Linked DNA regions of Metabacillus sp. B2-18. The protein of the gene in region 2 interacts with the protein of the main gene of each other region in a pairwise test. Links are inferred from orthologs where the notes say so. Each region holds a gene or a part of one and is shown on either strand. Other genes may lie near its edges.

Region 1 (3,522 bases), 2.8 Mb from region 2 along the record:
TCTCGTCCATTTCTTTTTCCCCTTTTTGCAAAAGTGCTCTACTTAACATACTTTAAAACTTAAACATGTAAATGCAACTATAAGTTAGAGTTTAAATAAGAATAGTTTAATATACATATAACGATATTTTCTACCTAATTGTTACATTTTTTTAAAACAAATTACCTACACTATTATTCTATCGGTAAATTTTTATATTTTATTAATATATATAAAGTTAGTTAGCTTGAATGAATTTCTTTTAAATGATGAAACTATTCATGTATAATAAAAATGAGTCAAATTTCATAGGGAAAAATAACTATTAATCTTGGAGGACTGTTTATGAGTATATATCATTTTACAGCGAAAGCAATGAATGGAACGGAAAGATCTCTTGAAGACTATAAAGGAAAAGTATTATTAGTTGTTAATACTGCAGGTAGATGCGGATTTACATATCAATATGAAGACTTACAAAAGCTGTACAATCGCTATAAAGAAAAAGATTTTGTAATATTAGGGTTCCCTTGTAATCAATTTGATAACCAAGAACCTGATTCAAATGACGCCATTCAAGCGAACTGTCTATTAAACTATGGTGTTAGTTTTCCATTATTCCAAAAAATAGATGTAAGAGATGAAAACATTCACCCATTATTCGATTATCTATCACAAAGTAAACCTTTTGAGGGATTCAATCCTTTCCATCCTGTTGCAAAAATACTAATTCCGTTACTAAATGAAAAACACCCAGAATATTTAACAGATAATTACTCAATTAAATGGAATTTCACAAAATTCTTAATTGACCAGGAAGGTAACGTTGTAAAACGTTTTGAATGTACAACAGATCCTATTGACATGGAGCAGGATATAGAAACATTATTAAATAATGTAACAGCGTAAATACATGCCAAAAACTATTGGAACTTTATTCTGTTCCAATAGTTTTCCTTTTCTAACTATGATTTTCTAGAATTTCCTTAAAAATGTTTTTTACTTGATGCAGTTCATTTTCTTCTATTGTAAATTTAATAATCGATTCATCTAAATCAAGTGCTTCTGAAAAAAGACCAGCAAGGCCCCTTGCACGGCGGTCGACTTCTACTACAACCTCTATTTTATGATCATCAATTAAGAAAAACAAAACTTCCACTTCATCGAATTTTCCATAATACGAACCCGTTGTTGGAATAAATTCAAATTCTTGTACAAACGGTAATCTTTTTCTTAATTTAAATGAAGCCTCTTCGTTTTTGACCTTTCTTAAGGAAAAACCTAATTCTTTCATAACATTTAAAATCTGATCCATCATATTATTAGGTAAAATTGTCACAATATCTCGATCTTGTGGATCAAAAGCACCTTTTATGTCCACACCTGTTTGAATCCATACTTGTGATGAACCTACACTAACCGGTGTGTCTAATGGCATTTCAATTTGGAAAGGGAATGTTTTAGTTTCTCCAGGCATAATGACAAACGGTTCATTTAACTTAATGGTTGCGATCACAGCATGCTTATTGATTACGCGATCATCTTGTTCTTTTTCATAATTTGTGTTGACTGTTAAATAGATCTCATCAACTGCTTGTTCTACATTTCCACCTTGTACATCAATAACTCCTTCTACTTTTTCACCAATCATGATGGATGATTTAGAAAGTTTAGCATCAACCTTTGCAGAACCAACTCCAACACTTGCCAGTATTTTATTAAAAAATGACATCCTGATTCCTCCTCATTTTATGACCCTCTTATATCCTTCATAATTTGATTGATTTCATCATATGGTTCATCTAATTGGAGCATTTTACGTAGAATTCTTTTTGTATGGTCTGTAATATCCAACTCTTCTTCCCATGATCTTTTTTCCCTAGTTTTCGGTTGATATGAGGAATAAAGTAAAAATAAAAGAAAATGACCTAATGCATAAAAATCACTTTTAAATGAAACTTCTCGAAACAACTTTTTCTCTAAAGAATCAAATTGTTCAGAATGATTATCATTTATGAATCTAGCCAGACCAAAATCAATAATGTACTTTTCTTCTTCATTTTTCAAGATATTAGGAATACGTAAGTCACGGTGAACCCATCCAATATCATGAAACAATTTTACTAATACAAGTACGTCATAAAGCTCTTTCAATGCTTCTTCTTCTGAAAATGTCATATTTTCTATAAAAATTAAATCTTCATATGTTTTTCCTTTTTTATATTCCATCACAATAAAATGTTTTTCATTTTCTATAAATTCATCATAAAAAGCTGGAATAGAAGAATCATTTAAAGTTCTTAAAATAGTGACTTCATGTTTAAAAGATTCTTCCCCAGACTTTTCGAGCATTTTATATTTCCGTAATTGCTTTAGCACTTTATTCTGATTTTCTTCATCTTTCACTAAATATGTGAACCCATAGCTACCTTTGCCTAAAAGATTCTTAATGATATATCTTTCATTTACAATTTGATGAGCTTTTAATGGTTGCTCTGTTAGTTCAATCCACTTTTTGGTGAACTTGTTCATTAGCTACTATATGAACTAAAAAAACCACTTGATTTATGCTTTCTTTTGTAATGTTGGTGCCCATACTTTGACGGATGATAATGATGAGATTTTCTTCTTTTAAAATCACTCGAACTGTAGCTTCTTCGGTATGAATGTGAATGTTTACTTGAAGATAATAAAGATTTAAGGATTTTCTTTAACATATTAAATCCCTCTTTCTAAAAATTTTATTTTTATTATAGCTCATTAGTATATACGACAAAAAAGAACAAAGGTTTCATAAATTTCATACAAATAATATAGGAATTTAACTGAATCCATTTCATAATGTATCATTTGTTACCAAAAAACGTATGAATTTCACCTTTATTAGTGTTTTCATCCGTGTATTGTTTATTAACAAGTTCAGGATGAAGAAAGATGTTCGTTTTTTGATTTAAGAGTCATTATTATAAAATTAACTCAACTACAACTACTGTAATAAACAGCCTAAACTTAAAGGACGGTTTAATTATGAATGAAGAAATTAGAAATAAAAAAGCAAACGACCGGTTTCTTGAGCAGCAACTAAAGAATATATTGAAAGAATCTTCTCCTTTTGTTATTACACAAAAAGAAAGAAAAATAATCAACACTATTTCTAATGAAACAAAAATTAATAATAAAAATAATCTTACTAGAACAAATGCATATTTAACATTTTATCGTCAACATCCAGAGATTCATTGGGCTTTTCTTGCGCATATGGTTTCTCGCAATGGTGGATACAATATGACCGATTTGAAAAGTCCTTTACTTGAATCTTTCGTTGATAGCAAGCAACAAACAATTCTGTTTCATTTTTTAGAAAGAGCAAATGCCCTGATTTTTCATGATGCCTTTCCACAGCTATTACTCTATAAAAAAAGCAAAGAAGATTCTACTGATTATTCCCATTTATTACCTTCGTTTCATGTTTCTAAGTTCATGATACCAATTTGGAAATTCTTCTTTACTTCACAACAATCTTCACTGCTAACATATGCATTA
Region 2 (3,555 bases):
AAACCTCCTTCAGGAAGTTGGTCTACTGGACTTGAAGCAGAATAAGGACCAAGTTCATCTTTAGTTTTCTCAAAATCAAAGCTTTTGCCATTATCAGCAATCATTACTTCTAATCGATCTTCATATAAACCAAATCCAACGACCACTTCGCCCTCTTCATTGGTCTTATATGCATGCTGAACAGCATTTGTACAAGCTTCACTTGTAGCAATCTTCAAATCTTCAATATCATCATATGAATATCCCATTCTACTAGCAATCCCAGAGAGGGTTAAACGAATGATACCTACATATTCTGGTTTGGCTGGAACCTTCATCTCTATATAATCTACTAATTGCTTCATTGTACCCCACCCTCTGATTTTGAAGATATATCAATGATGTCACTTAGTCCAGTTATACTAAATAAGCGCTCCAGACGATCTGATAATTCTGCTAAATTTAACTGCCCGCCGTTTTTTCTTACGCTTTTCAACAAACCAACAAACACACCTAAACCCGTACTATCCATATAAGATACATTTTTTAAATTAATTGTAATATTAGGATTCGGCTCTTCCGCTAATGGTATGATGGCTTCTCTTAACTTAGGTGCTGTATAAGCATCAATTTCACCTGCGACGGAGACAATCGCTTGATCTCCAAGTTTATTTATTTCAACTTTTAAATTCACCCGTTATCACCTCAAAAGAACTTTTATGCTATTACATACCCTGTAAAAGATACTGCTAAACCATTCTTCTAATAATTATTAATGTGAAATCATCCCTTAATTGGAAATCCTGCATTTTTTCAAAATGCCTGTAGATTTTTTCTACAATTTGCTGAGACGTTAGATCTATATTCTGATGAATTAAATCTGTAATTGCTGATCTTTCAACAAACCCTTCGTCAGTCCTAGATTCTGTTACTCCATCTGATAATAGGACTACCATATCTCCAGGTTTAACATTCTTCTGATACTGCTTATATTTGAAGTTTTGATCGATCCCTAAAACAAGACCCTTAGCAGTAAGATCCTCAAACTCTCCGGTTGAGGAATGATAATAAAACCCCGGTTCATGTCCCGCTGAAGCATATGTGAATAAGTGGTCAACTGTATTATACATTCCGTAAAACATCGTAATAAACATGCTCGGATCTACATTCCGTTCAACCACTCTATTTAAATTTTCCAGGATTTGATTTGGATTTTTACGTGATTCCGGAAAGCTATCCATTGCATATTTAATCATAGACATGCACAAAGCTGCCGGAATTCCTTTTCCAATAACATCTGCCACCGCGATACTTATTCCTTGTTCATCCTGAACAAAATGATGATAATCTCCATTCATTTGCTTTGCAGGAACACTTATCGCTCCAATATCCAGAGAATCAATAGCAGGAACAGATGTCTCTAACAGTGTTTGCTGAACATTTGCGGCAATTTGGATTTCAGATCTAATCTCTAGCTGCTGGTCTCTCAAACTCTGATGTTCTTGATAGGCTAATCCGTATCCCATCATCACCTCAAGCAGGAAGTCTAATGAAGATAAAACCTCTTGCTGTATATCAGGGAAAAGCTCTTGAAGAACTTTCCTATGTGTACTAATGATTTCTTCAGGTGGAATCTGATGTTCAATCGTTTTTCGACTGAACTTTTGTCCTTGATAAAGTGCTGTTTCTGTTTGTTCATTTAAGTAATTTCTTAATAGCTCCGAATATTTTGTCTCAAGAAAATCACGATAATCCATTTACGTCCTCCTACCGAAGCCATTTCACCGCCTGAATATCTGTTCCTTCACCTACTGTGGAAGAAATATCAAATTCATCCATTAGACGTTTGACTCCCGGCAAACCTGCACCCAAACCTCCAGAAGTAGAAAACCCGTCTTCCATCACTTTTCGAATATCAGGAATTCCCGGTCCATTATCAATGGCTGTTATTTTCAAACCACTTTTTCCAAGGTCATTAATGCGTTCAATACGCATCTCCCCTTGCCCTGCATATAGATATATATTACGAGCTAATTCGGATATAGCAGTAGTAATTCTCGCTTGATCCACTGTACCGAAGCCAAGCTCTTTTGCAACATTCCGACCAAGTTGGCGGGCTGCTACAATGTCCCATTCGGTGACAATTTTAACACAGGATTGGTTTTCCATGCTTTACTCCCCCAACTCCCGCTGTAATGTTTCAAGCCCTTTTTCTAGGTCTAAAGCTGTTTGTACATCCTCAAGCTGGATGCCTAACTCAATTAATGTAATGGCAACAGCAGGCTGTATTCCTGTTAATACAACTTTTGCTCCCATAAGCTTCGACATACTAATTACGTCACCCAGGACCTTTGCGATGAAAGAATCAATAACATCAACTGATGTTAAATCAATAACAACCCCATTTGCACCTGTCTCATGAATTTTATGAAGGAGATCTTCCTGAAATTGTAGAGCAGTTTGGTCATCTAACTCCCACTGAATTGAGATTAGCAAACAATTATGAAGCTTTAAGATTGGTATTCTAGCATTCATTAGTTATTCCTCCAAGGATACGATTTGACGATTTGACGATTTGTCATTTCCAATGCAGATTCTATTCCTTTTTGAAGACTATTCTTTGTAATAACTTGACTTAGATCAATCCCCAGATTGACAATTGTTTGAGCAATTTCAGGTCTTATCCCAACCAATAAACATTTTGCACCAACTAATCTTACTGCCTCCGATGCTTGAATAATATGATGAGCAACCATTGTATCAACAACTGGCACTCCCGTAATATCGATTAACACAACCTCAGCACGATGCTTAACAACACCTTGCAACAAGTTCTCCATTATCCGTTTTGCTCTCTCAGTATCAATTGTTCCTACTAAGGGCATAACGGTAATATTATCAAAAACCGGAATAAGCGGTGCAGATAATTCTTGTAAAGCTATTTTTTGAAGAGAAACAGTTCGCTCCCAAGAAGATGCATAGTGATAAAGAACTTCACTGTTAATTGGAGCAATCCATTTATCAAATGCCCAGACTAACGCCATTTTCTCCTCATCAGTGTTCTCAACTGTCATCATCTCAAATAAAAGCTTACTCATTTCCTGTAAACTTGTTGAAATAAAACGAAGAGACCACCCTAATTGAACAACTCTTTGTGAAAACTCAGAAATCTTACTATTAATTTCATCATCTGACTTTCTAAAATATTGTAATAGTATATTAATATATTCATTGCAAATGTTTGTATATACTTGATCAGAAATAACGTTTGATACCTTCTGGTCATCCACGTTCTTCATTTTTTCTTCCCATTTTATAATCAGTTCTTCTCTGTTTGTTTGAATAAATGTCAAAAATGGATTAGAATCTTGACTCATCGTTCTGTTACTCCTCCTTAAAATTCACGGTCAATGTCATCGCTTTAATTATACAGATTTCTTTGGACAAAAAAAAGCACTACACAGAATACTCTTTTAAGTGCTATAGGGATTTTCCCATTAGTAAGACAAACATGTATACATAGATACGATAAAATCGTATACAAAAGAACCTTCAAAACAAAAAATAAAGACTCTG

Evidence for each region.
Region 1: the proteins of LPC09_RS01210 (region 2) and LPC09_RS15365 interact in binary tests that used the Bacillus subtilis proteins (3 or more experiments, as listed by UniProt). The link is inferred for Metabacillus sp. B2-18 from one-to-one orthologs.

The regions. Positions count from the first base shown.
Region 1 is NZ_CP088245.1:3,041,390-3,044,911, forward strand. The notes cover bases 621-3,522. They hold LPC09_RS15365 (serine/threonine protein kinase), read right to left. Parts: upstream 2,512-3,522; coding sequence 1,729-2,511; downstream 621-1,728. Other genes in these bases: LPC09_RS15355 (glutathione peroxidase), read left to right, coding at 621-888; LPC09_RS15360 (sporulation protein), read right to left, coding at 941-1,711; LPC09_RS15370 (hypothetical protein), read right to left, coding at 2,511-2,696; LPC09_RS15375 (DUF2515 family protein), read left to right, coding at 3,007-3,522. Outside these bases: more of LPC09_RS15355, read left to right, coding at 325-620.
Region 2 is NZ_CP088245.1:217,366-220,920, reverse strand. Bases 448-3,444 are described here. They hold LPC09_RS01210 (anti-sigma regulatory factor), read right to left. Parts: upstream 2,149-3,444; coding sequence 1,747-2,148; downstream 448-1,746. Other genes in these bases: LPC09_RS01200 (STAS domain-containing protein), read right to left, coding at 2,514-3,356; LPC09_RS01205 (STAS domain-containing protein), read right to left, coding at 2,152-2,514; LPC09_RS01215 (PP2C family protein-serine/threonine phosphatase), read right to left, coding at 729-1,736; LPC09_RS01220 (anti-sigma factor antagonist), read right to left, coding at 448-673. Outside these bases: anti-sigma B factor RsbW, read right to left, coding at 1-344; more of LPC09_RS01220, read right to left, coding at 341-447. UniProt on the Bacillus subtilis protein: Provides the crucial link between the upstream module (communication of environmental stress) and the downstream module (integration of the environmental signals with signals of energy stress) that compose the signal transduction pathway controlling the sigma-B factor.